Regions from separate parts of the Buttiauxella ferragutiae genome, predicted to be linked through region 1. Evidence: riboswitches for the same ligand, from Rfam matches in the RefSeq annotation. Region 1 holds a riboswitch; each other region holds the start of a gene.
The links. A riboswitch is a leader RNA that binds a small molecule or an ion and turns the genes downstream of it on or off. The one in region 1 is predicted to bind cobalamin.

Region 1 (10,532 bases):
CGATCAGGCCGCTACGGCACTGGCTGCCACGCTCGGCGCGGATCTCATTCTGCTGTCAGACGTCAGCGGTATTCTGGATGGCAAAGGGCAACGTATTGCGGAAATGACGGCGGCAAAAGCCGAGCAGTTGATCGCTCAAGGCATTATTACCGACGGCATGATTGTTAAGGTTAACGCGGCGCTGGATGCAGCACGTACGCTGGGTCGCCCGGTGGATATTGCGTCATGGCGTCACGCGGAGCAGTTACCTTCTTTATTTAACGGCGTGGCCATTGGCACCCGTATTCTGGCTTAGTTTTGAAAGGATAAGACAATGCAAAATCACGGCATCAAAAAAATCGTTCTCGCTTATTCTGGCGGCCTTGATACTTCAGCCATCATTCCATGGCTGAAAGAAAACTACGGCGGCTGTGAAGTGGTCGCTTGTGTGGTGGATATCGGCCAGGATCGTGAAGACCTGAAAGGTGTTGAGCAAAAAGCACTGCGCTCTGGCGCAACTGAGTGTTATGTCGTTGATGCGCGTGAAGAATTCATCAGCGATTACGTCTATCCAGTATTGCAGACTGGCGCACTGTACGAAGGCAGCTACCTGCTGGGTACGTCTATGGCGCGTCCGCTGATTGCGAAAGCACTGGTTGATGTCGCCACTAAAGTGGGCGCCGATGCGCTGTGCCACGGTGCGACCGGCAAAGGTAACGACCAGGTCCGTTTCGAATCCACCTGGGCTGCACTGGCTCCACATCTGAAAGTGGTTGCACCATGGCGTGAGTGGGATCTGCGTTCCCGTGAAGCGTTGCTGGATTACCTGAAAGAGCGTGATATTCCGACCACCGCGTCACTTGAGAAAATCTACAGCCGTGATGAAAACGCATGGCACATCTCGACTGAAGGCGGCGTGCTGGAAAGCCCATGGAATGCACCAAACAAAGATTGCTGGGTGTGGACTGTTGACCCTAAAGAAGCGCCAGACCAGGCAGAGCAAGTGACGGTTACTGTTAAGCAAGGCAAAGTGGTTGCGGTTAACGGCGAAACCATGACGCCTTATCAGTGCCTGGAAACGCTGAATAAGATTGGCTCTAAACACGGCATTGGCCGTATCGATATCGTAGAAAACCGTCTGGTGGGGATTAAATCCCGTGGCTGCTACGAAACCCCAGGAGGCACCATTATGATGGCGGCACTGCGTGGTGTTGAGCAGTTGGTTCTGGATCGCGATAGCTTCAAATGGCGTGAGCAACTGGGCCTGGAAATGTCTTACGTGGTTTACGATGGCCGTTGGTTCGCGCCGTTGCGTAAATCTTTGCAGGCATCAGCTGAATCGCTGGCAGCAGAAGTGAACGGCGAAGTGGTGCTGGAGCTGTATAAAGGCCAGGTTACCGCGACGCAGAAAAAATCTCCTGACAGCCTGTACAGCGAAGAGTTCGCGACCTTTGGTGAAGACGAAGTGTATGACCATAGCCACGCGGGCGGCTTTATCCGTCTGTTCTCGCTGTCGTCACGTATTCGTGCACTGAACGAACTGAAGAAGTAATCAATAGCCTCCCTCTCCTGGGGGAGAGGGCCGGGGTGAGGGCGTCTGTAGTCAAAATTTCCCCTCACCCTAACCCTCTCCCTTAGGAGAGGGGATCAGAATGGTTTAACTCTTCTCATTCAGAGAAGGGAACAAAAGAATTTAATGGAGCATCAATATGGCACTTTGGGGTGGACGTTTTACTCAGGCAGCAGATCAGCGGTTCAAATCGTTCAATGACTCATTACGTTTTGACTACCGACTGGCTGAGCAAGACATTGTCGGTTCTGTTGCCTGGTCCAAAGCGCTGGTTACCGTTGGTGTTCTGACCGTTGCTGAACAACAGGAGCTTGAGCAAGCGCTTAATTTCCTGCTTGAAGAAGTGCAGGCGAATCCGCAAGCCATTCTTGAGAGCGATGCGGAAGATATTCATAGCTGGGTGGAAGGGAAGCTCATCGATAAAGTTGGTGCGTTGGGCAAGAAACTCCACACGGGCCGTAGCCGTAATGACCAGGTCGCCACCGACCTTAAACTGTGGTGCAAAATGCAAATCAGCGAATTGCTGGGGGCGACTCGCCAATTGCAACAGGCGCTGATTGAAACCGCTGAAAACAATCAAGATGCCGTGATGCCGGGTTACACGCACTTGCAACGTGCGCAGCCAGTGACGTTTGCGCACTGGTGCCTGGCTTATGTTGAAATGCTGGCGCGTGACGAAAGCCGTTTACAGAGCACGCTCGAACGCCTGGACGTTAGCCCTTTGGGTAGCGGCGCACTGGCAGGCACGGCTTATGAAATCGACCGTGATCAACTGGCGGGCTGGTTAGGTTTTACCTCGGCCACCCGTAACAGCCTCGATAGCGTGTCCGATCGTGACCACGTCCTGGAACTGCTTTCTGACGCGTCTATCGGCATGGTTCACTTATCGCGTTTTGCTGAAGACCTGATTTTCTTCAACACAGGTGAAGCGGGCTTTGTTGAGTTATCTGACCGCGTGACATCAGGTTCTTCCCTGATGCCGCAGAAGAAAAACCCAGATGCGCTGGAGCTTATTCGTGGCAAATGTGGCCGTGTGCAGGGTGCGCTGACTGGCATGATGATGACCCTGAAAGGTCTGCCGCTGGCGTACAACAAAGACATGCAGGAAGACAAAGAGGGCTTGTTTGACGCGCTTGATACCTGGCTCGATTGCCTGCATATGTCCGTGTTGGTTCTGGATGGCATTCAGGTGAAGCGCCCACGTTGTAAAGAAGCTGCCGAGCAGGGTTATGCCAACGCAACTGAACTGGCTGATTACCTGGTCGCGAAAGGGGTTCCTTTCCGTGAAGCGCACCACATTGTGGGTGAGGCCGTAGTGGAAGCGATTCGTCAGGGCAAGGCGCTGGAAGCTTTGTCGCTCGCCGATTTGCAAAAATTCAGTGCGACGATTGGTGACGATGTTTACCCGATTCTGTCTTTGCAATCTTGCCTGGATAAACGTTCAGCCAAAGGCGGCGTGTCTCCGAAACAGGTAGCACAGGCGATTGTCGACGCGAAACAGCGTCTGGTTTAACGTTATCTGCAAGATAAGAAGAGCCTGGCCTTGTGCCGGGCTTGTTTGTTTATAAGGGATAAAAAAAGAGCGGACATAATGTCCGCTAAATGATTCACGTTGGCTTCAGTAGGTCATTCGGAGAACTGAGTTCTCACAACACATTCCAGAGTCGTAGATGGTTTGTGCTGTTGATGGCTATTATTGAACATCAATGGTTGATAGGGATAATCGTTCGTTGCTATGATTTCTATCGCCATGGTCTATCATGGCGCCGGAGGATAGAGAATGAATATTCGTGATCTTGAATACCTGGTGGCGTTATCTGAACATCGTCACTTTCGCCGGGCAGCGGATGCCTGCCACGTCAGTCAGCCAACGCTGAGCGGCCAGATTCGTAAACTTGAAGATGAGCTCGGCGTAATGTTGCTTGAGCGCACTAGCCGAAAAGTATTGTTCACTCAGGCAGGTTTACTGCTGGTGGATCAGGCGCGTACTGTGCTGCGCGAAGTTAAAGTCCTGAAAGAGATGGCGAGCCAACAAGGCGAAGCGATGTCCGGGCCGCTACACATTGGTTTGATCCCAACCGTTGGGCCTTATCTGCTGCCGCAGATTATCCCGATGCTGCATAAAACTTTCCCCAAACTAGAAATGTATCTTCACGAAGCGCAAACCCATCAACTGCTTGCGCAGCTTGATAGCGGCAAGCTTGATTGTGCGATTCTGGCTTTGGTGAAAGAGAGCGAAGCGTTTATTGAAGTACCGTTATTCGACGAGCCGATGATGCTGGCGATTTATCAGGATCACCCATGGGCCGATCGCGATCGCGTCCCGTTGTCTGATTTAGCGGGTGAAAAGCTGCTGATGCTGGAAGACGGGCATTGCCTGCGCGATCAGGCGCTGGGTTTCTGTTTTGAAGCGGGTGCAGACGAAGATACGCATTTCCGTGCAACTAGCCTTGAAACGCTGCGTAACATGGTTGCGGCAGGCAGTGGAATTACATTATTACCTGCGCTGGCCGTGCCGAATGAGCGTTGCCGTGATGGTGTCGTCTATCTGCCATGTTATAAACCAGAACCGCGCCGGACTATCGGCCTGGTTTATCGTCCGGGTTCTCCGCTGCGTGGTCGCTATGAGCAACTCGCAGAGGCCATCCGTACACACATGGATGGCCATTTTGAGCCAGCGTTAAAACAAGCGGTTCAAGCCGTTTAGTGCCGCAACCCGATAGGCTTCCGCCATGGTCGGGTAGTTGAAGGTGGTGTTAACAAAGTACTCAATCGTGTTGCCGCCACCTTTCTGCTCCATAATCGCCTGGCCGATGTGAATAATTTCAGCCGCGCGCTCACCGAAGCAGTGAATACCTAAAATCTCTTTTGTCTCGCGATGGAAGAGAATTTTTAGCGTACCCACGTTCATGCCAACAATTTGTGCACGAGCCAGGTGCTTGAACTGAGCCCGTCCTACTTCGTACGGCACTTTCATCGAGGTCAATTGCTGTTCGGTTTTGCCGACGGAGCTGATTTCCGGAATGGTATAAATACCGGTCGGAATATCTTCAATCAGATGAGCAGTTGCTTCGCCTTTGACCATCGCTTGCGCGGCAATTCGCCCCTGATCGTAGGCCGCAGATGCCAGGCTTGGATAACCAATCACATCGCCCACGGCATAAATATGCGGCTGTGCAGTCTGGTACATGCTGTTGACCTTCAACAGACCACGGCCATCCGCTTCCAGCCCGACATTTTCCAGTGACAATGAATCGGTATTACCGGTGCGTCCGTTGGCATAAAGCAGGCAGTCAGCTTTCACTTTTTTGCCTGATTTCAACGAGACAATTACACCATCTTCCACACCTTCGATTTTCTCGAACTCTTCGTTGTGGCGAATAACGACACCGCTATTCCAGAAGTGATAAGAGAGCGAATCGGACATCTCTTGATCGAGAAACGCCAGCAGGCGATCGCGGGTGTTAATCAAATCAACCTTAACGTTCATGCCACGGAAAATCGACGCATACTCGCAACCAATTACCCCAGCACCATAAATAATGACGTGGCGTGGTTCGTGGTGCAGGTTAAGAATGGAATCGCTGTCGTACACGCGTGGGTGGCTGAAATCGACTTCTGGTGGACGATAAGGGCGTGAACCACAGGCGATAATAAATTTATCGGCGGTGATCATTTCTACCGAGCCATCGTGGCATTCCAGCGAGATGGTGTGTTCATCTACAAAACGTGCATCGCCCTGCAGCATCTCGCAGCGGTTGCGCTCGTAGAAGCTCTGGCGCATGCGAGTTTGTTGGTTAATAACGCTGTCGGCGTGATTAAGAATGTCGGCGAAGGAAGAACGGAGAAGATGGGTGTGGTCGCTGTATAAAGGGTTTTGATTAAATTCGATAATGCGGCTGACGGCGTGGCGGAGAGCTTTCGAGGGGATGGTTCCCCAGTGGGTACAACCGCCACCCACATTATGGTAGCGCTCGACGACAGCTACCCTTGCTCCAAGTTTCACCAGCCCCATTGCAGCGCCTTCGCCGCCAGGACCGGAACCAATTACTATTGCGTCATAATCGTAGGTGTGTGACATGGTAAGGCTTACCTGTTCTTATACATAAAAGCAACACGATGGTAACATCAACGCCGGGATAACCCAATTGTCGTTGTGCTTTTTACTGCGTAACGCGAGGAGGGTCGCGTAAACAATCATTCACAATCCTGTATAAAAGCAGTTAAGTTATTCTCTGGTATAGTGCGGGCTCGATTTAAGGGATTCAGGCAACATGATGGGTGTAAGAGCGCAACAAAAAGAAAAAACCAGGCGTTCTCTGGTAGAAGCCGCGTTTAGCCAGTTAAGTGCTGAACGAAGTTTTGCCAGCCTGAGTTTGCGCGAGGTCGCTCGTGAGGCTGGTATTGCGCCAACATCGTTTTATCGCCATTTCCGTGACGTTGATGAGCTTGGGCTGACAATGGTCGACGAGAGTGGACTGATGCTGCGCCAGTTAATGCGCCAGGCCCGCCAAAGAATTGCCAAAGGAGGAAGCGTAATTCGTACCTCCGTCTCAACATTTATGGAATTTATCGGTAATAATCCCAACGCGTTCCGTTTGCTTTTACGTGAGCGTTCTGGAACGTCAGCCGCATTTCGTGCCGCCGTCGCGCGTGAAATTCAGCACTTTATTGCGGAACTTGCTGATTATCTGGAACTCGAAAATCGTATGTCGCGCAGCTTTACTGAAGCGCAGGCAGAAGCGATGGTGACGATTGTTTTTAGTGCTGGTGCCGAAGCGTTAGACGTCGATGCCGATCAGCGTCGTCAGCTTGAAGAGCGTCTGGTACTTCAGTTGCGCATGATTTCCAAAGGTGCGTATTACTGGTATCGCCGGGAGCAAGAAAAAATGGCATTGGCTCAAATATCTGAAGAGTGAATGAAGGAAGGGCAATGAAACAGTTACAAGATAGAGGTACGCTCGGGTTAGCGTTTATTGCAGGCCTTGCGATCAACGGAACGTTTGCCGCAGTGTTCAGCTCGGTTGTGCCGTTTTCCATTTTTCCAATTATCGCGCTGGTGCTGACGGTGTACTGTTTGCATCAACGCTACCAAAACCGCACGATGCCGGTGGGTTTGCCAAGTATCGCAGCGGCTTGTTTCGTGTTGGGCGTGTTGCTGTATAGCGCAGTGGTACGCGCTGAATATCCAGCTATTGGCTCCAACTTCTTGCCAGCGGTACTTTCGGTCGCATTGTTGTTCTGGATTGGTATTAAAATCCGCGCTCGTAAATCCCAGGTGACGGAATAGCAGCCTGCTCTAAAACAAAAACGGACGCCGAGGCGTCCGTTTTGCTATTTGCGTGTTAGCCACACACCGCATTCCATATGGTGCGTGTACGGGAATTGGTCAAATAGCGCCAGCCGTGACACGTTATGGGTTTCGCTTAATGTTTCCAGGTTCTCGCAAAGGGTTTGCGGGTTGCAAGAGATATAAAGGATGCGCGGATACGCCTGCACCATCTTCACGGTGTCAGCATCCAGGCCGCTGCGCGGTGGATCGACGAAAATGGTTTCGCACTGGTAGCTTTTCAGGTCGATACCTTTCAGGCGGTTAAACTCGCGCACGCCATTCATCGCCTGGGTAAAATCTTCCGCGGCCATACGAATGATTTGCACGTTTTCAATTTCATTCGCTTCAATATTGTATTGCGCGGCAGCAACAGACGGCTTGGCGATTTCAGTTGCCAGCACGCGATTAAAGTTACGCGCCAGTGCCAGCGAGAAGTTACCGTTACCGCAATACAGTTCCAGCAGATCGCCTTTTGAACCGTGCGTGGCATCCAGCGCCCATTCCAGCATATGAACATTCATCGCCGCGTTGGGTTGCGTGAAACTGTTTTCCACCTGGCGATAAATCATCTCTTTACCGGCAACAGTCAAACGCTCATCGATGAAATCCTGATCCAGCTCGATTTTGGTTTTGGTCGCACGGCCAATTAAATGAACATTGAAACCCTGAGCCCGCAGATTGTCGCGCAGTGCTTCAGCGTGTTGCTGCCACTCTTCACCCAATTTCCGGTGGTAAAGCATCGAGACAACCGCCTGGTTGCTCATCGTCGTCAGATAATCAATCTGGAAGAGTTTGTGGCGCAGGGCTGGGATGTCACGTACACCGTCGAGCATCGCAGGCATCAATGCATTGATCAGCGAACTAGCTGCCGGGAAGCTGTTGACCCGAATACGTTGTTTGGTCTGGCTTTCAAACATGATGTGGTACAGGTCGTCTTCATCATGCCAGATACGAAATTCAGCACGCATCCGATAGTGGCTGGTTGGCGAACGGAACACCTCCGGCGCTGGTGCTGCAAAAGGGACCATCATGCTTTGCAAGCGGGCGACTTTTTCGGCCAGTTGCGCGTCGTACTGTTCAATTGGGAGATGTTCGGGAGTCATGAGCTGCTACCTGTTAATAAAGTCAAACTACGCGGCGATTGTAGGGAATAGGTTGATGATGTCCAGTGCTGTTGCATTTTGATGTGTCTGGACAATCTTATTAACAAAATCGTAGCATAGCGCTTCCGGCCTTTTTACATGAGTTAAAAGGGAACCCAGTGCAACTCTGGGGCTGACGCGCAGCGGTAAGGAACGGTGGGATGAGCGCCAAGTGCAGACACTGCTAAACAAAGCGGGAAGTCATCATCCAGTAGTCACACACCTCCAAGCCCGAAGACCTGCCGGTATACGTCGCAATCTGCATAACTATCGCGTGCTATCGGTTATGTCTGCGGCATCCTTATTGGAAAGCGGATGCTTATTAAAATGATGGTAAAAAAACTTTCGCTGCTTACGGCTCTGTCCGTAACGGCTTTTTCAGGCTGGGCGCAAGACAGCAATTCTGACGATACTCTGGTGGTAACGGCCAACCGTTTTCAGCAACCCGTCAATACCGTTCTGGCGCCAACTGATATTGTGACCCGGGAAGAGATCGACCAATGGCAGGCAAAATCGATGAACGATGTCATGCGTCGTTTACCTGGCGTCGATATTGCTCAGTATGGTGGTCTTGGGCAGAGTTCTTCAATGTCTGTCCGTGGCACCAGCGCCAGCCATGTATTGGTGCTGGTGGATGGTATTCCGCTTGCCCGCCCTGGCATTTCCAACTCCTCGGATGTTAGCCAAATCCCGATTTCTTTAGTGCAGCGCGTGGAATACATTCGTGGCCCACGTTCCGCGGTTTACGGTTCTGGCGCGATTGGCGGCGTGGTTAACATCATCACGCAGAGCGATGAAGAAAAGTCGCAAATCAATGCGGGTGTGGGTTCGGATAGCTATCAGCAATATGACGGTACCTGGCGCCAGCGTTTTGGCGATACGGTAGCGACAGTGTCTGGCTCATACGAAACCACTAAGGGTTTTAACGTTCAGCCGCATTCTACTTATAGCGGTGATAACGATAGAGATGGTTACCGTAGCAAAAGCTATTGGGCTGGCCTGGAGCATAAGTTTAGCGAGGAGTTTGACGGCTTCTTCCGTACTTATGGCTATTCCAACAACAGCGATTACGATTTAGGTGCGCCTCCTTATACTCCGGCGTATAGCGCAGACGAGCATCAACTCTATAACCAGAACTACGATGCGGGCCTGCGTTTCCATTCCGGGATTTACTCTTCGCAGCTGTTGGCGAGCTATCAAAAAGTGAAGGACTATAACTATAGCAGCGTGTATGGCCGCTATAACGACGGTACGACGCTCGACTATATGACCCAACGCAACGTCCAGTGGGGTAACAACTTTGTTGTCGGGAATGGCTCGATCAGCGCAGGTATTGACTGGCAGCAACAGCGTCTGACTTCTTCTGACACAGTCATGTCTGACAGTTATAACCGTGATAACACGGGCGTCTACTTGAGTGGTCAGCAGCAGTTTGGCGATGTGACCCTGGAAGCTTCAGGTCGTGAAGACCACGACGAGCAATTCGGTTGGCACGGTACATGGCAAACCGCGGCTGGATGGGAATTCGTTGAAGGGTATCGTGCGACAGTTTCTTATGGCACGGGTTTCCTTGCACCTTCCCTCGGGCAACAATATGGCTCCACGCGCTTTGGCATCGACTCCAATCCAAATCTGAAACCAGAAGAATCCAAGCAATGGGAAGCTGGGCTTGAAGGATTAACCGGTCCTGTGGACTGGCGTTTGTCTGCTTATCACTACATGATTGAAAATCTGATTACCTACTACTCCGATCCGGTCACTTATGACGGGTCTTATGACAACATCAAATCTGCGACTATCAAAGGACTGGAATGGGTCGGTAGCGTGGATACTGGCATCTTTACTCATAAGCTAACGTTGCAGTATATGGATCCGCGTGATGACCAGAGTGATGAAGTGCTGGCTCGCCGCGCTAAGCGCCAGGCTAAGTACCAGCTCGACTGGGTGATGTTTAACGTGAATATGGATGTAGCGTGGCAGTATTACGGCAAACGCTACGACAACAACACCTCTGCTTATAACCCGACTCAGCAAATTTTGCCGAGTTATAGCACAGTTGATGTAGCGGCTTCATATCCGGTCACCTCTCATCTCACTGTTCGTGGTAGAATCGCCAACCTGTTCGATAAAGATTACGAGACGGTTTATGGCTATCAAACCCCAGGACGGGAATACTATCTCTCTGGCAGCTATACCTTCTAATACACGTCCCACCGTACTGGTTTTTGACTCCGGTGTCGGTGGGCTTTCTGTGTATGATGAAGTCCGGCAGCTTTTGCCTGACCTGCACTACATTTATGCTTTCGACAACGTAGCATTCCCCTACGGCGAGAAAAGCGAAGAGTTCATTGTTGAACGCGTAGTTGAAATTGTTACTGCGGTTCAGGAACGCTACCCACTCGCACTCGCCATCATCGCCTGTAATACGGCAAGTACCGTCTCACTTCCCGCTCTGCGTGAGAAATTCGCATTCCCTGTGGTGGGCGTCGTTCCTGCTATTAAGCCGGCA
Region 2 (10,532 bases), 1.2 Mb from region 1:
TCGGCACCCGTTTCGATAGCAGCATCGATATATTCATCCTGGCTCACCATCACCCCAAGATTGATTACGCGAAAATCATGGGCAGTAAAAACGCGATCCAAAACTTTATTGCCTACCGCATGGCAGTCAGCACCAATGACGCCAATAACAAGTGTTGATTTTTTCATTAATAATCCTCTGTAGGGCTGATAATCAGAAAGTAAGAGCTATTGCTATTATTTATTGCGCAGGCTGATTGCGCCTTTTAACTGAGCTGGAGTTTCTTTGTCTGATGTAATTGAAGCAATTGATCTATTTTCAGAATATCTTTCTAAAAATGATTGTTGTGAAGTGTGTTTTATAAATAATGTTTAATATCAGTGTGTTATGATTATTTTTTCTGGGGTTTTTATTATTTTAATTATAATGGTGAACAGGTGTGTTTTCATGTTTGTGATCTGAATCTTATTTTGTGTTTAATCTAAATGCATTCATGAATAATAATTAATTAAGAAGGCTCTATAAATAAAAGTGTGAATTGCTTAACGGTTTTTTATTTATTAAGTGTGTACTGCAGGTGCTATATAAATAGGTATCAGGTGATTATGGGTTTTTTAGTTAATAAGATGTTAATATTGATGTGTTAATTTGCTATGTCGGCAGCAAACAGACTTAATTAAATTAATCATTAGTCTCTATTTGCCGATTTTTGATATTTGCGTATGAGATCTTTCTTTAAACTCAATAAATAATGAGAAGCCCATCAAGTATTTTTAAAGAAGACTCCTGAATAATGTGCGTGAATTTAAGCGCCAAATTACGATGTTGCCGTTAATTTTAATACTGACCATTTAGGATGATTCTATGAATGAAGGGAAAGTCTGGCTTGTTGGTGCTGGCCCCGGTGATGTTTCTTTAATTACCGTAAAAGGATTACATGCGATCCGTCACGCAGAAGTGATTGTTCACGACCGGTTAGTTAACCCTGAACTATTAAAACAGGCGCCAAAAAACTGTCTCATTATTAACGTTGGTAAAAACCCCAATCACCACCCGATTCCTCAGTCAGAAATTAATGCCATCCTCGTGGAATATGCCCGCATGAACAAACAGGTTGTCCGTCTAAAAGGCGGGGACCCGTATGTTTTTGGCCGTGGCGCGGAAGAAGTGGAAGAACTGGCCAAAGAAGGGCTGAAATTCGAGGTGGTACCTGGCATCAGTTCCGCGATTGGCGGCTTAGTGTACGCGGGGATCCCGGTGACGCATCGCGATTACGCCTCCAGTTTCCATATCATTACCGGCCATATGTGCCAGGGGAATGACCCGCAAAACTGGCATGCCTTTGCGCAGCTCGACGGCACGCTGGTTATCCTGATGGGAATGACCCGGCTGAGCGAAATTTGCCAGCAACTCATCGCCGGTGGAAAGTCAGCAGACACGCCAGCTGCGGTGGTGATGTACGCCAGCCAGGCACGCCAGCAAGTGGCGCGGGGAACACTTGCCACCCTTCATCTGGAAGTTGAGCGTCAACAACTTCACGCCCCGGCACTGATTGTTATCGGTGAGGTGGTGAATCTGCATGACGTGTTAGCGTTTACGGCCACCCAGATAGAGATCCAGGATATGGTCTGCTAATGCGGGAGCGGCCAATGAGTGAACATGGTGGGAATAGTGTCGAAATCGCCCAACAGCTCGGTATTGCGCCAGAAGCTCTGCTGGATTTCAGTGCCAATATCAATCCGCTGGGTTTATCTGCACGAGTTAAGTCGCTCATCACTACTCATCTGGAACTTATTGAGCGCTATCCGGATGTTGAATATCGTCACCTTCATCAGGCGCTGGCGTCGGCCAATCACTGCGATGTTGAACAGGTTATTGCCGGTAATGGTGCCACGGAACTGATTTACGGCCTGGTGCGTGCGTTATCGCCACGCAGCGCCATGCTTCTGGTGCCCGGTTTTGCGGAATACCGCCGGGCGCTGGCGCAGCAGGGTTGTCGGGTAATTGAATATCGCTTAGAAGAGTCACAGGGTTTTCAGCCCGATCAACAACTGCTAGAAGCTGTTCGTCAACAACGGCCTGACTGCCTGTTTATTGCCACGCCGAATAATCCAACAGGGTTGATGCCCGACGCGCAGCTGTTAAATGAACTGGCAGAACTGTGTGAAACGAGCCAGATAGCGCTGATTGTTGATGAAGCTTTTATTGATTTTCTTCCTCAAGGATCAAGCCTGGCTGCGCGTTTGGTGCATTCGAATTATCTCTATCTGTTACGTTCGCTGACCAAATTTTTTGCCATTCCGGGTCTGCGGCTTGGCTATTTGCTAAGTGGTAACCGGGCGACTATTCGTCATCTGAAAGATAACCGCGAGCCCTGGTCGATAAATGGGCTTGCTGCACTCGTGGGTCAGCACTTATTGACTGATGACGATTACATCAATTTGAGCCACCAATATATTGCCCGCCAGCGGGAATATTTATGGCACGCCCTGAAGCAATTTACGTCACTGGTGGTCTGGCAACCTACCGCCAACTACTTGTTTTTCAAATGTACCCATCAACACATTAACCTGAAATCGGCGCTGTTAGCGCAGCGTATTCTTATTCGCCACTGTGAAAATTATCCGGGGCTTGATAGCCATTTCTATCGGGTGGCCGTTCGTCGCGAAGATGAAAACCGGCAGTTGATTCAGGCGCTGAGCCAGATATTAACGCCTGATTCATAAGTGAAACCTCTCCAGAGGTCGGATAAGCGCAGCGACCTCCGTCACCCTCGGCGTAACTGGTGGATGACGCTGGCGCTTATCCCCCCTACAACGGCTATCCGTAGGTCGGATAAGCGCAGCGACCTCCGTCACCCTCGGCGTAACTGGTGGATGACGCTGACGCTTATCCCCCCTACAACGACTATCCCGTAGGCCGGATAAGCGCAGCGACCTCCGTCACCCTCGGCGTAACTGGTGGATGACGCTGGCGCTTATCCCCCCTACAACGACTATCCCGAAGGCCGGATAAGCGTAGCGACCTCCGTCACCCTCGGCGTAACTGGTGGATGACGCTGGCGCTTATCCCCCCTACAACGACTATCCCGTAGGCCGGATAAGCGCAGCGACCTCCGTCACCCTCGGCGTAACTGGTGGATGATGCTGACGCTTATCCCCCCTACAACGGCTATCCCGTAGGCCGGATAAGTGCAACGACCTCCGTCACCCTCGGCGTAACTGGTGGATGACGCTGACGCTTATCCCCCCTACAACGGCTATCCCGTAGGTCGGATAAGCGCAGCGACCTCCGTCACCCTCGGCGTAACTGGTGGATGACGCTGACGCTTGTCCCCCTACAACGGCTATCCCGTAGGTCGGATAAGCGCAGCGTCATCCGACACCATTAACGGTGATCACAGCAAGGCCACGCCGCCTTCGACCATCTTCAACAAGTGATGCATCGGCCAGTGTGGAGTTAAGCGTTTTTCCGTCAATAGCCCTATCACCCGCTCTACATCATGCTTGTTGCGGTCTAACAACAACCCCACCACGCTGCCGCTGTGAGCGACATTAATACCGTAGAGATCGCACTCTTCAACCAGTGATAACAAGACGTTAAATTCCGGTTTAGGCAAAATATTCTGGCTCGCCACGGCGCTAAGCGTGGCGGCTTCACCCATCAAACGTGGGTTGTTCTGCGCGCACGCTTGCTGAATTTTCCCCCAGGCTGTTTCCAGTTCAGGGGCATGCCGTTGCAGCAACGTGTTTCTTTCCATGCGGTGATAATCTGCGGTTCGCAAAGTCAGTGGGCTTTCAAGCACCAGCAGATCCAGCGCCGGTTGCGAGTCACAGGCGATGCGCGTAGCACCTTTGTTATGGTCAAACAACGTCAGGCTGCGAAAAATAGTGCTGTCGGTGGGTTCGAGTGCAACACACTGCGCCGCCAGTGCTTGTTCACTGAGTTCACGGCCTAAATAACTCGCGGTAGCGAGCGCCGTGGCGGCGATATCTGCGGTGCTACTGGCCATTCCCTTGGCGAGCGGAATCGTCGAGTGGCGCTCAATGCGTATTTCACGGCTCAACTCTGCGGGATATTGCCAGTGCGCCAGCAGCTGTTTCACCATTGCGCGCGACAGAGGAAGTTCGCTTGCTAGCGGAGCGCCAGTGGTGACTTCAACGGTGCTGTACCAGTCCACCGGACACGACACCAGCTTTTCGCCGCCAACAATCCACCCCTGGATAAGCTCGCCACAGGATGCAGGACACTGAGCTACTGCCACATTGACCACCTTTTTCACTCAATTATATCTGCGCGATAGTGACATGGCGCTTTATAGGATTTATTGATTTTCCACAATATAGCTTAATCCGCCATGGCGATAAAAAGAATAAAGATGTTATATCTGCGCGCTAATAATATGGCTTTGATTTATTTTCATATTAATATGATTTATTTTCATGAACTTATTTGTCTATTTGGTGTAAGGGGTTATTTCATTTAAAAGTGAGGTTTTGTTATTGCTTTACGAAAAGGTAATTAATTGTGGGGCGTGTCAAAGTAAGCAAATTTAATTGGTCTGATAAATTGTCGTAGCGCAATAATTTAATTGCTTAGGCGCTATAACCTGTGTCGAGTTTTTATTTGGCGATATTCAACAGAATTCTTAAATTATGTTTCCACGTATGCGCAACAGTGAATTTACGGCATACGCGGTTAACTGTAATGCTAATAGATACACCACATTGTGTGGTTGGGAAGGGGGTTTAAATCCCCCGCAGCCCCCGCTGCTGTGATGCTGACGAACCCGTGATACCACTGATCGTAAGATTGGGAAGGACGGGTGAGAGTGACGCTAAGCCAGAAGACCAGTCTGTTAGCTAAAAACAACAACTTCGGTGGGAAGTGGGTTGCTCAGAAGCGTCGAGTCGCAAGACTGGGTCAACGCACATCCTGGCACCCGTACCGCCCAGAACAGGATTGGGGTATGGCAGCCAGGAAAAGGACATTCATTGTTGCAGGCACTTCCAGCGGATGTGGCAAAACCACGGTTACGCTGGGTTTGCTTAGCCTCCTCACACAGCGCGGATTGCGCGTACAACCCTGCAAAGTTGGCCCTGACTATCTTGATACTGGCTGGCATAGCGCCGTGACCGGGACTGCCTCCCTGAACCTTGACCGTTTTATGCTGCCGGTTACCACGTTAAATGCGCTGTTTGCCGAACGTATGCAGCATGCGGATGTGGCGGTGATTGAAGGCGTGATGGGGCTGTTTGATGGCTACGGCATCAGTCCTGATTATTGCAGCACCGCAGGGATGGCGAAGCAACTGAACTGCCCGGTGATTCTGCTGGTCGATGGGAAAGCTGTTTCGACGTCGATTGCCGCGACGGTCATGGGGTTTCAACATTTTGACCCCGCATTAAAGCTGGCGGGCGTGATCGTCAACCGCGTGAATAGCGAAAGCCATTACCAGTTGTTGAAAAGCGCTATTGAACGCTACTGCGGCGTGCCGGTGTTGGGCTACGTTCCCCGTGTTGAAGGGGTTTCGTTACCGGAAAGGCATTTGGGGCTGGTCACCGCACGCGAGTCGGTCGTCAATTCACAACCCTGGGCAGACTTCGCCAGCCAGCTTGAAAAAACGCTGGATATCGACCAGTTGCTGGCACTCAGCGTCTGTGATGCGCTCCCTTCAGGGGCGTGGCCTGAACTGCCAGCCGCCGGCAGCGGAGCAGGGTTAACGCTGGCGCTGGCCGATGACGAGGCGTTCAACTTCTATTACCCCGATAACATTTCTCTTCTTGAGCGTGCTGGCGTGCGCATTGTGCGCTTCAGCCCGCTGCATGACAGCCAGTTACCGGAATGTCAGATGATTTGGCTCGGCGGTGGCTATCCGGAACTCTACGCCGAAAAGCTATCCGCGAACCACACCATGCGCGCTCAAATCCTCGCAGCCCACCAACGAGGCGTGGCGATTTATGGCGAATGCGGCGGCTTGATGTACCTCGGCAGTTCGCTACAAGACAGCCACGGCGCGACTTATCCGATGGTCGGCGCTATTCCCGGCCATAGCGTGATGGGCAAAAAATTAACCCGCTTTGGCTACTGCGAAAGCCGGGCGCTGGCGCCCACCTTGCTGGCTGACACAGGCGAAACGCTGCGTGGTCACGAGTTTCATTATTCTGAATTTACGCCGCAAATCCCTGCGGTGATGGCGTGCAGCAAAACCCGCGACGGCGCAGTTTTACAGGCGTGGTCGGGTGGCTGGCAGGTGGGAAATACCTTCGCCAGCTATCTGCATATTCATTTTGCCCAGCGTCCCACGCTGCTTAATCGCTGGATAAGTGCAGCCAGGAGAGCGAAATGACACTCCTGGCCTGGGCGGTGGCGTGGATTCTGGATCGTCTGCTGGGCGACCCTCACCACTGGCCGCATCCGGTGCGCTGGATTGGCGCACTGACAGCGTTGGCACAACGTATCGTCCGGCGTTACTGCCGTAGCGAAGCGGCCTTGTCCATCGGTGGTGGTTTGATGTGGCTCTGCGTGGTTGGCACCACCTTCGGCGTGGCGTGGGGGCTGCTGCATTTTGCCAATGCCATTCACCCCTGGTTGGGCTGGATTGTCGAAGTGTGGATGATTTTCACGGTGCTTGCTGCCCGCAGCCTCGATGACGCCGCGCGTGACGTGGAGCTGCCGTTAAGTGAGGGCAATCTCGAGGAAAGCCGCAAAAAACTCGCCTGGATTGTCGGGCGCGACACTTCCCAATTGCAAATGCCGCAAATCAATCGCGCGGTAGTGGAAACCGTTGCGGAGAACACCGTGGACGGCGTGATAGCACCACTGTTCTTTTTACTGCTCGGCGGCGCGCCACTGGCGATGGCCTACAAAGCCGTCAATACGCTGGATTCGATGGTCGGCTACAAACACCCAAAATACCGTGCAATCGGCATGGTTAGTGCGCGAATGGACGACCTCGCCAACTTCATTCCGGCGCGTATCAGTTGGTTATTGCTGAGCGCTGCCGCGTGGATGTGCCGCAACAATGCCATCGACGCGCTGCGTATTGGCTGGCGCGATCGCTACAACCACAGCAGCCCCAACTGCGGTTGGTCGGAAGCCACGGTGGCAGGGGCGTTAGGTATTCGTCTCGGCGGGCCAAATGAATACTTCGGGCAACGGATGGACAAACCCTGGCTCGGAGAGGCTTCCCGCGAGATAGCCGTTGGCGATATTTCAGCAACGATTCAATTGATGTGGGTGGCTTCCACGCTGGCGCTGCTGCTGTTTGCGCTGGCGCGGGTTATCTGGTCTGGAGCGGTCTGAGGGCAATATGATGAATTACATACAACAACCACAAGCGATTGAAGCCAAAAGCTTCGTCATTATCGACGAGATTGTCCGGGAAACCCGGCCAGAATACCGTTTTGCCAGCGAGCTGCACGAGGCGGTGATTAAACGGGTTATCCATACCACCGCCGATTTTGACTGGCTGGATATTTTATGGTTTTCCGAACATGCGCTGGACAACTTGTGCGCCGCGTTGCGCAGCGGCTGCACGATTTACACTGACACCACGATGGCGCTTTCCGGGATCAATAAAACGCTGTTAGCCAGTTTCGGTGGCGAGTGCCGTTGCTATATCAGCCATCCCCACGTTGTCCACCAGGCGAAAGAACTGGCGATCACGCGCTCTATGGCGGCGGTTGATCTGGCGATGCAAGAAGAAGGCGAAAAGATCTTTGTCTTTGGTAACGCGCCAACCGCACTGTTCCGCTTGCTGGAAAAGGCGACTCCGGTGCGTGCTGTGGTTGGCGTTCCTGTCGGGTTCGTCGGCGCCGAAGAGTCGAAAGATGCGCTTATTGCCAGCGACCTTCCGGCCATTGCTGCACGCGGGCGTAAGGGCGGTAGTAATGTCGCCGCCGCCATCGTCAACGCCGTGCTGTATCACCTGCGGGAGGCGTGATGAGCGAATCCTTCGAGGCACCGGTGTGGCATAACGGAAAAGCGTTACGCAAAGGCTATACCACCGGCTCCTGCGCAACGGCGGCGGCAAAAGTCGCGGCGCTGATGGTATTACGCCAGCACCTGATTCATCAGGTTTCTATTACCACGCCTTCCGGCGTGACGCTGTGCCTGAATGTTGAATCGCCACACATCGAAGGGCAGCAAGCGATCGCCGCTATCCGTAAAGACGGCGGTGATGATATTGACGCCACCCACGGCATGTTGATTTTTGCCAGAGTCGCGCTGAACGATTCCGGCGAGATAACCCTTCATGGCGGCGAAGGGGTAGGCAAAGTCACCCGCAAAGGCATTGGCTTGCCCGTCGGCAGTGCCGCGATCAACCGCACACCACGCCAGACCATTGAATCTGCGGTACGTGAAGTGATTGGCCCGTCGCGTGGTGCGCAGGTGGAAATCTTCGCCCCTGAAGGGGAGCTACGGGCGCAAAAAACCTATAACTCGCGCCTTGGCGTCATCGGCGGTATCTCGATTATTGGCACCACCGGCATTGTGACGCCGATGTCGGAAGAGAGCTGGAAGCGTTCTCTGGCGCTGGAACTGGAGCTGAAACGCGCAGCGGGTCTGGAGCGCATCGTGATGGTGCCTGGCAATCATGGCGAACGTTTCGTACGCGAACAGCTTGGCGTGGACAGCCAGTCCATCGTCACCATGAGCAACTTTGTTGGTTACATGATTTCGGAAGCGGTGCGCCTGGGCTTCCGTCAGATCGTGCTGGTCGGGCATCCAGGGAAGCTGATTAAGGTCGCCGCCGGAATATTCCATACCCACAGCCATATTGCCGACGCGCGCATGGAAATACTGGTCGCCCATCTGGCATTGCTCCACGCGCCTTACGAATTGCTGGCTGCCGTCAGCGAATGCGACACCACCGAAGCGGCGCAAGAGCACATTGACGCCTGGGGTTTCCAGCGCATCTATCACCATCTTGCCGAACGTATTTGTCTGCGGGTTGCCCAGACGCTGCGTTTTACCAGCCAGCCTCCCGTTTGCGATGCCGTGATGTTCTCTTTTGATAACCAACTGTTGGGTAGTAACCGCCCGTTGCAGGAGATCGCGGAGGATTTGCAATGCTGACGGTGGTTGGAATGGGGCCGGCGGGCGTGCAGCTGATGACGCCCGCTGCCCGCCAGGCGGTTGCCGAAGCTGAAATTCTGATTGGCGGGAAACGCCATCTGGCGCAGTTCCCTGATTTTTGCGGTGAAACGCGCCAACTTGATGCCGACATCGCCGCTTTACTGAGCTGGATTGAATGCCAGACCGCGCGCCGCGTGGTGGTGCTGGCATCTGGCGATCCGCTGTTTTACGGCATTGGTACGCGAATGGTTGCGCACTTTGGAATCGATCGCCTGAAGGTGATCCCGGGGATCAGCGCGGCACAATATCTTTGCGCGAAAACCGGCATCGATATGAATGACATCTGGTTAACCAGCAGCCACGGCAGAACGGTCGATTTCGAAGTCCTGGTCCGCCAGCCCAAAGTGGCGATGGTGACCGATAAATTGTGTGGCCCGCGAGAAATCGCCGCTGAGCTGGTCGCCAGAGGCGCCGGGCAACGCAGGCTGGTTATCGGTGAAAACCTGGCAATGGAAAACGAACGCATCCACTGGCTACGCGCCTGTGATGTCACTGCACAGTACGACATGAATGTCCTGGTGATCCTCAATGAAAGATGAACTGTTTTTACGCGGGGCAAAAGTCCCGATGACCAAGGAAGTGGTGCGCACCGTGGCGCTCTCCAGGCTTGCGTTGCATCAGGCCCGCCATTTTATTGATGTTGGTGCAGGCACGGGCAGTGTCTCGATTGAAGCAGCGCTCAGCCACCCTGAACTGCGGGTGACGGCCATTGAACGAAACCCCGATGCACTGACGCTGCTGGCGGAAAACCGTCGCCATTTTGATTGCTGCAATATCGAGATTATCGCCGGTGAAGCTCCGGTGATGCTGGGGGAAAAAGCCGAGGCGATTTTCATCGGCGGCAGTGGCGGCAACTTGACGGAGTTAATTGACTGGGCGCTGGAGCAGCTCAACCCGCAAGGGCGGCTGGTGCTGACGTTTATCCTTCAGGAAAACCTCACCACCGCACTGGATCATCTTTCCTCTCGCGGCATGCACGATTTTGATTGCCTGCAACTACAGATTTCCGAGTTAACCGCACTGGGATGCGGGCATTACTTCAAACCCAATAACCCCACTTTTATGATTTCCTGCCAGAAGGAAAAGAATCATGGCTAAGACTTTTGATCCCCGCAGCGTTTGGTTTGTGGGTGCGGGGCCAGGTGACCGCGAACTGATTACGCTCAAAGGCTACCGCTTGCTGCAAGAGGCGCAGGTGGTGATTTACGCCGGTTCGCTTATCAACACTGAGCTGCTGGACTATTGCCCGAAAGAGGCGCAGTGCCACGACAGTGCGCAGCTGCATCTGACGCAAATTATCGACCTGATGGAAGAAGGGATTAAGGCCGGTAAAACGGTGGTGCGCCTGCAAACCGGCGATGTGTCGCTCTATGGCTCAGTGCGCGAACAAGGCGAAGTCCTCGCCCGTCGCG
Region 3 (10,532 bases), 1.9 Mb from region 1:
CCGCGTGGCGCAGCAGCCAGTCAGCAATTTCATCACGGTCGATACGCCCGACGCGGATTTGCCCGCCGATGTCGCCCGCCAGTGATTCGCCAACCGTCGTCGCCACCGACAAGGTGTAGGCAATGCGTTGTTCATCGAGGATTTGGCAGATGAACCGCGCATCGCTGGTGCCGCCAAATACCAGCACCGGGGATGCGCCTGGGGCCATCATGTCGGATGACGCTTCGCTTATCCGACCTACGGAATCGAGTGTTCGGTGCATCATGTCGGATGACGCTGCGCTTATCCGACCTACGGAATCGAGTGTTCGGTGCATGATGTCGGATGACGCTGCGCTTATCCGACCTACCGGAGCGAGAGGTTCACTCATAGCTCGTAACCTCGCGGCGTAATCATTAATCCATCGCGCACGAAGGTGGTTTTGTTGCCGACAATCACCAGGCTGGTCATATCGACCGGCTCAAAGTCCATTGCGCCAAAGGTGGTCAGCCATTTTTGTTCTTTTTTGCGCCCGGCGGCTTTCACCACGCCAACCGGCGTTTGCGGCAGGGTAAACTCGCGCATTAATTCGAACGCACGTGCCAGGTGCCCTTCGCGGCCACGGCTGCGCGGGTTGTAGAAGCAGATAACAAAGTCGGCAGACGCGGCAGCAATAATGCGTTTTTCAATAACCGGCCACGGCGTTAATAAATCGCTGAGGCTGATATGGCAAAAATCGTGCATCAATGGCGCGCCGAGCAATGACGCGGCGGCGATGCTGGCGGTAATACCCGCCACAAGACGCACTTCAATATCCAGTTGCTGCGAAGTCACCAGCTCCAGCACCAGCCCTGCCATGCCGTAAATTCCGGCGTCGCCGCTGCTGATAAGCGCCACGTTATGCCCGGCTTTCGCCAGTTCGATGGCGGTCTGGCAGCGTTCGATTTCTTTGCACATGCCGGTTTTGATCACCTGTTTGTCGCCGGTTAATGGCTTCACCAGGTGGGTATAGGTTTTATAACCGACGACAATTTCCGCTTCCTGCAAGGCCGCAATCGCTTCCTGGGTCATCATGGCTTCACTGCCGGGGCCAATGCCAATTACCGTTAACATCTGTCTGAAACTCCTAAAGTTATGGTGACGCCCTGCTCGCGCAGCGTGTTGCCCACCAGGTTTCCGTTGCTCATCAGCCACGCAGCGGGTTGTGACACGCTGCCCACGCCGACGGTGAGGCGCACAAATTCCGACGCCGGAAAGCGATATTCATGTTGGGCAAGTTGGTCAACGCTAAAGATTTCGAAAGGGATTTGTCGCAGGTGTGCCAGTTCTAACAACGCGGGTTCGTCCTGCTTGAGGGACACACTGCCAATCGCCCGCAAGGCTAGCGGGTCGAAATGATTGGCCGCCAGTTGCTGGTTTAACAAGCTGGCGACGGTGTGTGGCGCGGTATCACGACGGCAGCCAATCCCCGCAACCACGCGCTTTGGCACCACTTTAAACAACGGGATCGTCTGTGGCGGTAACGCGACGCGCAGCGTGACGCACACCAACGCATCCAGCTCTGGCAGCGCATCAAGATTGTCGACCGGGATAAAACCGCGCGTGTCGTATCGATCGGCATGTAGCGCAAATTCGCTGTCCCACCACAGGCCAACGCGCTGTTGGCTGACCAACATTTGGTTGATGGTTTTCACCGCCTGGCGGAAATCCTGCATTGTGGCGTCAAGCGCTGCCGCCAGCGTATCGAGTGCCGCCAGTTGGTTAACATCGGTGGCGGTGGTAATGACCGGATCGGCCCCCAGGGTGGCGGCGAGCTGGCGCGTGAGTTGATTCGCGCCGCCAAGATGGCCGGAAAGCAGGCTTATCACATGCTCGCCGCGTTCATCCATCACCACCACCGCCGGGTCGTGCAGCTTGTCATTCACCAGCGGTGCAATCACCCGCACGACAATTCCCGTAGCGGCGATAAATACCAGCGCCGAATATTGACTAAATGCCTGTTGCACGGTTTGCGCGAAGCTGCCGCCGAACGGGATAAACCCCGGTTGCAGCAGTTTTTCACTGGTGAAACAGGTCAGTGGATGGGTCGCGCGCAACCGTTCGGCTAACGCCACGCCGCCAGGGGTGAGACAAAACAGCGCCATCGACTCAGGCTTTGCGGTATTCATGGCTGAACCCTGCGTCATAAAGTTTCGAGTAGTGGTACTCCTCGCCGAGGAATGCCCCGACCATGATCAGCGCGGTTTTGCGAATTCCTGCTTCACGCACTTGTTCGGCGATGGTGGTCAGGGTGCCGCGTAACACCTGGCAGTCGGGCCAGGTCGCTTTGTAGACCACCGCCACTGGCGTATCCACAGGGTAACCCCCTTCAATCAGGCGCTCTGCCACGCGGTTAATGCGCTGCACAGAAAGGAAAATCGCCATCGAAGTTTGGTGCTGTGCGAATGCTTCTAACTGTTCGAGCGCAGGCATCGGCGTGCGGCCTTCAATGCGCGTGATAATCAAACTTTGCGAGACTTCCGGCACGGTGTATTCCACGCCAAGTTGCGCGGCAGCGCCCAGAAATGCGCTCACACCCGGCACGGAAACATAGCCAATTCCACGCTCAGTCAGCATTTCGCCCTGCTCACGAATCGAGCCGTACAGCGAGAGATCGCCGGTTTGCAGGCGCACCACCAGCTTGCCCGCGTTTACGCCGCTCTCCATCAGTTCAATGATTTCTTCAAGATTAAGTGCTGCGCTGTCATGGCATTGCGCGCCTGGCGGGCAGTAGTCGAGCAGTTCAGGGTTAATCAGCGATCCGGCGTAAATCACCACTTCCGCTTGTTGCAAGACGCGGTAGCCTTTCAGGGTGATCAGTTCTTTGTCGCCAGGCCCCGCACCAACAAACCACACTTTGCGGGTATCAAATTGTTCAGTCATGGCTTCCTTCCTTGAGGCAAGAAATCAAATACGTGGGGTTGTTCGGTTTGAAGTAGTGCCCGCTGCCAAGCCCGGTGAATTGCGCGACCTGCAATTGCAGACAGTCAACGTCGCTCACAGCGCACTGCTCGAGATGCGCTAAGGCGCAGGTTAAGTTTTCCAGCAGAATAAAGGTCATCACCAGCCGCCCGGCAGGATGCAAATGGGCCAGCGACCAGTCGATAAGCTCGGTTAATTGCCCGCCGCTGCCGCCGATAAACACCGCATCGGCCATCACATTCAACTCAACTGGCGCGTAGCCGCTGATGATTTCAACGTTCAGGCAGTTAAAGAGCTGGCGGTTTTCCGCCATTAACGCCAGTGCATCGGGGTTGCGTTCAATCGCGCTAACTTGCAATTGTGGGTAGCGTATTGCCGCTTCCAGCGACACGCTGCCGGTGCCAGCGCCGATGTCGATCAAGTGCGTGGCGTGCTGTAATTGCAGGCGATCCAGCGCCTGAGTACGCACCACTTCTTTGGTCATCGGCACGCGGGCACCGCGTAAAAAAAGTTCATCTTTCATTGAGGATCACCACTACGTTCATCGCGTAGCTTTGCGCCACATCACTGGCTGGCAAGCGATGGATTCGTTCATCCGCTGACGACAGGTTCTCGCCAATAATGAGCGTCGGGTTCAGGCCGCGCATCAGCATGGCCTGGGCGATGGCGTAAGGATCGATGATTTGGTCCGTCACCATTGCCACTTTTTGATGCGCCGCAATGGCATTGAAATCAGGTTCACGCCCGTGGCTGCTGGTTATCCATAAGTCGTTCATATCAACCGCTGCTTTAGCGCACAGATATTGGATAGAGCTAATGCCTGGCATAATGCGTAACTGTTCGGGCGGGAAATTCGCCGCCAGCCGTTTGCCGATGCCGTAAACCAGCGGATCGCCCGAGGCCAGCACCACGACGCGCTTATCCAGGCGCTCGCGGAGCCAAGAAATTAAGCCGTCAAGATCGCTATCCAGCAGACGGGTTTCAGCGCCGATATCAGCAAACAGCGCCAACTGACGTGCACCACCGACCAGAATCTGCGCTTCATTAATTGCAGCGTGCGCCTGCAAAGTGAGGTATTCCGTGGCACCAGGCCCAATTCCGACCACGGTTAGCATCGCTTTTCTCCCGCTAATTCCCCGGCAATCTCTGCGACCGGACGGCTGCTGCCTAACACCTGGTTTTCGAACGAGAACAAAATGGCGTCACATTTTGGCGGGGATTGGGTAAAACGCAGCATCTCGGCAACGCGCTCACAGATACGCATTGCCAGGCGTTCAAACACCCTTTGCCAGCCCTGTTCCGTAATGATTTCGAGCGCCGCTTCGGTGGTGTCGCACTGGTTGACGGCTTCGAGTAACGCAAACGGCGCGCCCATTAACGCGAGGTGAGCGACCAGCGTTTCCATGCGCCCGTCGGCGATGTGGCTGTGAGTGTGGAAAATTCCGGCGGCGACTTTCACCAGTTTGCCGGGGTGGCCAATCAGCACGATATGGCGATATTCGAGGCGCACCGCTTCCTGAATCATGTAGCCGACAAAGTTGCTCATCGTCACCACGCATTCACCATCCAGTTGCAGTTGTTCACGCACAAAGCGTTCGCCGTGGTTGCCCGGCACCAGAATCACTTTATCCAGCCCGGCGGCGCGTTTCATTTCCAGCTCTAACGCCAGCGAACGTTTCCAGCTCTCTTCAGACATCGGCATCACAATGCCGGTGGTGCCGATGATTGAAATGCCGCCCAAAATCCCGAGGCGATGGTTATAGGTTTTCTGCGCACGCGCCTCGCCTTCCGGGGCAAAAATTTCAATTTCCGCACCGCGCTCAGGGCCAATCACTTCACGTACCGCCGCGTCGATAGTCTGCCGTGGCGTGCGGTTGATTGCTGATTCGCCAATAGGCAAGCCGATACCTTTGCGTGTGACCACGCCAATACCGGTGCCGCCGCGCAGGGTGATAGTGCCGCTGTCGTTGAGCTGCACGCGGGCAAATATCAGCATGCCGTGGGTGGCGTCGACATCATCGCCGCCGTCTTTGCGGATAGCCGCCGTCGCCTGTTGGCCTTCGATGACGGGCATTTCAACGTTGAGGTGTAGCGTGACGCCAGACGGTGTCACGATTGAAACCTGGTCAATGACGTGCTGGCGCAGCACCATGAGTGCGGCGACTTTTGCCGCCGCCGTAGCGCAAGAACCGGTGGTGTACCCTTTGCGATACGCCTTACCTTTATGCCAGACGCAATCGGCAGGTTGTTCGCTCACTGAGCCTCCCGCAGGCGATAAAGCAGCGCATTGACAATCGCCGCCGCAACGTTGCTGCCGCCTTTGCGCCCACGCGCCGCAATCGCCGGTAAGCCGCTTTCCACCAGCGCTTCTTTGGACTCTTCCGCCCCGACAAAACCGACTGGTACGCCGATTACCGCCGCCGGTTGCGCGCCTTTTTCCAGCAAGCGAAACAGTGCGGTAGGCGCGTTGCCGAAGACGAAGATCTTTTCGCCCTGTTCCTCTAAGGCAAGATCCACTGCCGCCATCGAGCGGGTCACACCCTGTTCTTTGGCATGTGCCACCACGCGCGGGTCGCTGATATAACAGCGGCAACTGCAACCAAACTCGGCCAACAGGGTTTTATTAATGCCTGAGAGCGCCATGGTGGTGTCGGTGTACAAGGTGCAGCCGCGCTGCAAACTGTTTGTCAGTTGTGCAATGACATCCGGCGAAAACCACAGAATATCCAGCCACTCGAAATCGGCGGTGGTGTGGATAACCCGTTTGATTATCGCTTCCTCGGTCGCATCGTTAAAACGATACGCTGGGTGCTCAGCAGCAATTATTTCGCTAATGATTTCAAAGCTGTGTTGTTCAATAAGCTGCGGTTGTTGCAGGTAGTTCATCGGGTGTCCTTAAGCGATGCCGAGCACGAGTGCGCGCATGGCGGCAAAGAGCAGTAAAGCCAACAGGGAAGCCAGCATCATCAGTTGAATAGTGCGGGTAATGTCGTCGATGGCGACGCCGCGCTGCTCATCGCCCATCCACGGTTTTTCTACCCGCTCGCCAAAATAGGTGTTCGGCCCGCCGAGCCTGATCCCTAGTGCGCCTGCAACCGTGGCTTCAGACCAGGCACAGTTTGGGCTGCTGTGTTGATAGCGATCGCGCCAGCCAATGCGCAGAGCCTGACGGGGATTAGCCCGCAAGCAAAAAGCGGCGATGGTCAGTAGCAGCCAGCTCAGGCGAGCAGGAAAATAATTGGCAAGGTCATCGAGCCGGGCGCTGACATAACCAATGGCACGGTATTTTTCAGTTTTGTACCCCACCATCGAGTCCAGCGTGTTGACCGCTTTGTAGGCCATCGCCAGCGGTGCGCCGCCTAACAGCAGGAAAAACAGCGGAGCAATCACGCCATCGACACTGTTTTCAGCCACGGTTTCTACCACCGCACGGGTGATTTGCGGGCGCTCAAGTTGCGAGGTGTCGCGCCCAACAATCCACGACAATTTTTCGCGGCTTTCGGCAAGGGTTCCATGTTTGAGCGCGCGGTAAACGTCGAGTGCGGCATCGCTCAGGCAACGTGCGGCAAGTACGGTGTAAATCATCCACACTTCGACTAACCACCCGAGCCACGGATGCAGCAGGTTGGCGAGATACAATACGCCCCAGCTCACGCCCCATGTGGTGCCGACCACCACCAGCCACAGCACGCCACCACCGATTTTCAGCGCGCGGTCACTTTTGCAAAATTGGCGAATAATGCGTTGGGTTACGGTGATTAGATTGCCTATCCAGCGCACCGGATGAGGCCAGTGCGGCGGGTCGCCAAACCAGTAATCCAGCAGCCAGGCCACGGCCCAGGCAAGCAATGTCATAGGTGATTCCTCGCAAGCGTTAGCCAGGGGTTGAGCAAATTCGCGCGTTGAGCGAAATGGACATGCAGGTAGCTGGCAAAAGTCGCCTGCTGCTGAACGCCTCCCTGCCAGCGGGAAACGGCGACACCATCACGCCATTTGCAGCAATCTAACGCTGCGGGCAGCGGGCCGTTGAAATCGGAGTAATGAAATTCGTGGCCACGCAAGGTTTCGCCTTTTTTCGCCAGCAAGGTGTTTTGCACAGCGGTGGCCTCGCAATAGCCAAAACGTGTCAGGCGTTGGCCCATCTGGCTATGGCCTGGCAACACGCCGCACATCGAGTGGGTTTCGCCTTCGCTGTCAGTCAGCGTTTCGCCCAAATACATTAAGCCGCCACATTCGGCATACAGCGGAATGTGCTGTTGATGGGCAGCTTGCAGGGATTCGCGCATGCGACTGTTCGCGGCGAGTTTTGCCACATGGACTTCGGGGTAACCACCGCCAAGCCAAATCATCTGGCAGTCAGGGATTTTTGCGTCATGCAGCGGGCTGAAGCGCTGGATTTTCACCCCGGCGTGCTCGAGCATTTCGAGGTTATCGGGATAGTAGAAGTTGAAAGCTTCGTCTTCAGCAAGGGCGAGTGTTAGCCCGTCGGCCAGTGCGGCATCAGCAATGGCGGGCGCAGCACCCTGAGGCAGGGTATTAAGGCGAGATAACGCCAGAAGATGGTCGAGGTTAACGGTTTCTTCAATTTGCTGCGCCAGGCGCTGCCAGTGTTCATCTTGCGGGGAGTGTTCTTGTGCCGGAACCAGGCCGAGGTGGCGCGACGGTAACTCGACATCGGCCATCACCGGCAAGCGCCCTAAGACGGGCAAGCCGCAGTAACGGGTGATGACATCAGCAAGTAACTGGTAGTGGCTGTCGCTGTTGACGCGATTGAGGATAACACCTGCGATGTTTAGCGTTGGGTCAAAGCGCTGGAAGCCCATGACAGTGGCGGCAATGGAGGTAGACACCGCTTTGCCGTCGACCAGCAATATCACCGGGCAACCGAGCTGTTTTGCCATCGCGGCGCTGCTGCAATAGTTGGGGTCGGTGCCGTAGCCGTCGTACAACCCCATCACCCCCTCGATGACGGCCACATCTACGTGCTGCATTTGTTTAGCGAACAAACCATTTAGCGTGGAAGTGGGCAACATGAAAGCATCGAGATTGCGCGAGGCAATGCCGCTTACTGCACTGTGCCAACCGCTGTCGAGGTAGTCGGGGCCAATTTTGAAGGGTTGAACGCAAAGGTTGCGTTGCATGAAGGCGCGGAGCAGCCCGAGCGTGACGGTGGTTTTACCACAGCCGCTGCTGGTGCCTGCAATGACGAATGCGTGTTTTGCTGCCGCTGCCATGGTTGCCTTATCACTGTTTCGGCAAAGCACGGATGTCAGCACGTACGCGCACCCTGAGGCTGCACGCATCTGATGACAACTGACTTCCCACCGAAGGAGTTGTTGAGAATAAGGATGACAAGTCGGTCTTCTGGCTTAGCGTCTCTCTCGCCCGCCCTTCCCAATCATTAGATCAGTGGTTTTGCGGGTTCGTCGGCATCACAGCAGCGGGGGCTGCGGGGGATTGTCACCCCCTTCCCAGCCACGGACTATTTTGGTTAATCGCGTGGCATAAACGAGTCAGTTATTGCGAGCATGACCTTCAAAGCATCACACTCTTAAATATTTAAAAGCAGACACAGTGTAAAAGCTAATAGATTTCGAGAGTTGCGCTATGACAATTTTTACTGATTTTTTAATCTTTACGGTAAATGTCGCTGACGCGTATCTGCCCCCCAGAGACTGGGGATAAAAAAAACCGCCTGGCGGCGGTTGGTAACACTGTTGGAAAAACTCTGCGTAGGTCAGCTAAGCGAAGCGCCATCCGACAACACTGGCGCAAACGGTGGATGACGCTTTCGCTTATCCACCCTACGACAGCTAATTAATCGGCCTTGATTTCGCCCATTACTTTCAGTTTTTTGGAAATTTCACGACGCTCTTTAGACAGTTCAGCGTTTTTGATGATGTAGTCATCAACACGGTCTTCATAGTCGGTTTTCATGCTGGCGATGATGCCTTGAATAGCTTCAATGCTCATACCCGGTTTGATGTAGTCGCTCAGGTTATCAAGCAGCAGAACACGTTTTGAGTTATCGCGGATCTTTTTCTGTACGTCCTGGATTTCACGCTGCAGTTTGTTTTTGCGACGGAACAGACGCACGAACTCAAGCACGTCCTGGAAAGATGGTTTGATTGGTTCCATTTTTATACCCCTGCTAATTTCATACTCGGATTCGTTAAGACAGCCGCCATAAGATAACCTTAATGGTAGCGGCAGCCGCTGATAATTCATTGTTTCGCTATCTTAACCTCAATTGCTGCTGAATCGAAACCAGCAATTCACACCAGGCTGAGCAATTATTTGCGTAACGCGCGACAGATCAACTGCGACAGCAATTCTAGTTGACGAGCAAGTTCCAGACTCAGCCAGACGTAACCATGAATAGGCGTTTCCTGAAGTTTCCCATTTTGGCCATTTTGTATGAGCTCGCGCAACTCGCTGACGATTTCAGTCAGCTTTTCATTGTTCGCTGAAATCGTCGACGGGTTGCCATCGTGCAAGGCCAGTGCGATTGCGGCAAGCGTGCCCTGGGTCATTTGTTGCGTTTCGCGCAGCGTGTGTGCGTTGATCATCAGGAAGTGGCTTTCCCTTGATGCCCAGTAAGCGTTGACCTGCAACTCAAGAGTGCACACCAGATTGCGGCTGACGGTTTGTATCGCCTCGAAGATAGACTTTTGAATATGCGTTTCTTTGCTGCTTGGCCCGATGAGTGCACGCATTCTTACGACATCACTCAACACTTTGTGTAAGTGTTTTTCAAGCCTTGGGCGCTCTAATAAATTAGGTGAGAAGCCCGCGTTGTAAACCCGGCCAAAGGCAGTGACGAAGTTCGCCATTTGTATGCGCCAGTGGATAAAGGCGCGCTGCGGATAAATGCTGGTAAATAACATCGCCAGCAACGAGCCGAAGATGACATCGCCGCTGCGCCAAAGGGCAATTTCCATGTCTCCTGCCGGTGCGCCAACCACTACCGCAAGGGTGATGCCAATCAGCAGAGCCTGATACGGGCGTTTCCCCAGCGCCAGATAGCCGCAGATGAACATGGCAATGGCACACCACACCAACATCAGCGGTAGCGAGAACAGCTCAAGTTTTAGCGCCACAAGTCCCATGACTGCACCGCATATCGTCCCACCAATGCGCTCAAAGGCGCGTGGCACGACGTTGCCCCAAAAAGAGATCGGCCCCATGACCACCACAAGCGTGATCAACGGCCATGTCCCTTCGGGCACTTTCAGAAGATGAACAATAAGAAAGGTGAGAATAAAAGCCAGTGCGATGCGGATCCCATGCACGATACGGTAATTGCGGTATATGCGGATCTCAAATGGGCTTAGTGATTTGTCAGGACGCACACTCAGTTCCCCAGAAAATAAAAAACGGGATTGTACCTGTTTTTATGGAATGAACATCACAAAGTTAGGGGGCATAAGCCCCCTTTAGCATCAGACTTGATCTGCCACCGGAATATACATGTCTATTTCCCAGACTCCACTTTCTGAACCATCGTTAAGATAGTGTTCGAAGCAGGGTTTTCCGGTTATCTGGTAGCTATTATTAGCAAGGACGCTGTCAAAAAACAGATTCCACGGCTT

Region 2: another riboswitch for cobalamin. It lies ahead of MNO13_RS05045 (cobyrinic acid a,c-diamide synthase CobB); the one in region 1 lies ahead of btuB (TonB-dependent vitamin B12 receptor BtuB).
Region 3: another riboswitch for cobalamin. It lies ahead of MNO13_RS08180 (cobyrinic acid a,c-diamide synthase CobB); the one in region 1 lies ahead of btuB (TonB-dependent vitamin B12 receptor BtuB).

The regions. Positions count from the first base shown of each region.
Region 1 is NZ_CP093332.1:5,147,080-5,157,611, reverse strand. It holds gene argB (acetylglutamate kinase) at 1-295, shown strand, start outside; gene MNO13_RS23710 (argininosuccinate synthase) at 314-1,531, shown strand; gene argH (argininosuccinate lyase) at 1,689-3,062, shown strand; gene oxyR (DNA-binding transcriptional regulator OxyR) at 3,330-4,256, shown strand; gene sthA (Si-specific NAD(P)(+) transhydrogenase) at 4,230-5,630, opposite strand; gene fabR (HTH-type transcriptional repressor FabR) at 5,824-6,468, shown strand; gene MNO13_RS23685 (YijD family membrane protein) at 6,483-6,839, shown strand; gene trmA (tRNA (uridine(54)-C5)-methyltransferase TrmA) at 6,884-7,984, opposite strand; cobalamin riboswitch at 8,094-8,284, shown strand; gene btuB (TonB-dependent vitamin B12 receptor BtuB) at 8,354-10,225, shown strand; gene murI (glutamate racemase) at 10,170-10,532, shown strand, end outside.
Region 2 is NZ_CP093332.1:1,105,739-1,116,270, forward strand. It holds gene glmS (methylaspartate mutase subunit S) at 1-167, opposite strand, end outside; gene cobA (uroporphyrinogen-III C-methyltransferase) at 844-1,614, shown strand; gene cobD (threonine-phosphate decarboxylase CobD) at 1,629-2,705, shown strand; gene MNO13_RS05040 (GHMP family kinase ATP-binding protein) at 3,377-4,243, opposite strand; cobalamin riboswitch at 4,678-4,852, shown strand; gene MNO13_RS05045 (cobyrinic acid a,c-diamide synthase CobB) at 4,949-6,328, shown strand; gene cbiB (adenosylcobinamide-phosphate synthase CbiB) at 6,325-7,284, shown strand; gene MNO13_RS05055 (cobalt-precorrin-8 methylmutase) at 7,295-7,924, shown strand; gene cbiD (cobalt-precorrin-5B (C(1))-methyltransferase CbiD) at 7,924-9,060, shown strand; gene MNO13_RS05065 (cobalt-precorrin-7 (C(5))-methyltransferase) at 9,054-9,659, shown strand; gene MNO13_RS05070 (decarboxylating cobalt-precorrin-6B (C(15))-methyltransferase) at 9,649-10,218, shown strand; gene MNO13_RS05075 (cobalt-precorrin-4 methyltransferase) at 10,211-10,532, shown strand, end outside.
Region 3 is NZ_CP093332.1:1,809,462-1,819,993, reverse strand. It holds gene MNO13_RS08225 (cobalt-precorrin-6A reductase) at 1-208, opposite strand, end outside; gene MNO13_RS08220 (precorrin-3B C(17)-methyltransferase) at 367-1,092, opposite strand; gene cbiG (cobalt-precorrin 5A hydrolase) at 1,086-2,147, opposite strand; gene MNO13_RS08210 (cobalt-precorrin-4 methyltransferase) at 2,128-2,901, opposite strand; gene MNO13_RS08205 (decarboxylating cobalt-precorrin-6B (C(15))-methyltransferase) at 2,894-3,463, opposite strand; gene MNO13_RS08200 (cobalt-precorrin-7 (C(5))-methyltransferase) at 3,453-4,055, opposite strand; gene cbiD (cobalt-precorrin-5B (C(1))-methyltransferase CbiD) at 4,049-5,197, opposite strand; gene MNO13_RS08190 (cobalt-precorrin-8 methylmutase) at 5,194-5,826, opposite strand; gene cbiB (adenosylcobinamide-phosphate synthase CbiB) at 5,836-6,795, opposite strand; gene MNO13_RS08180 (cobyrinic acid a,c-diamide synthase CobB) at 6,792-8,174, opposite strand; cobalamin riboswitch at 8,278-8,469, opposite strand; gene MNO13_RS08175 (DUF496 family protein) at 8,758-9,078, opposite strand; gene MNO13_RS08170 (FUSC family protein) at 9,234-10,292, opposite strand; gene sbmC (DNA gyrase inhibitor SbmC) at 10,383-10,532, opposite strand, start outside.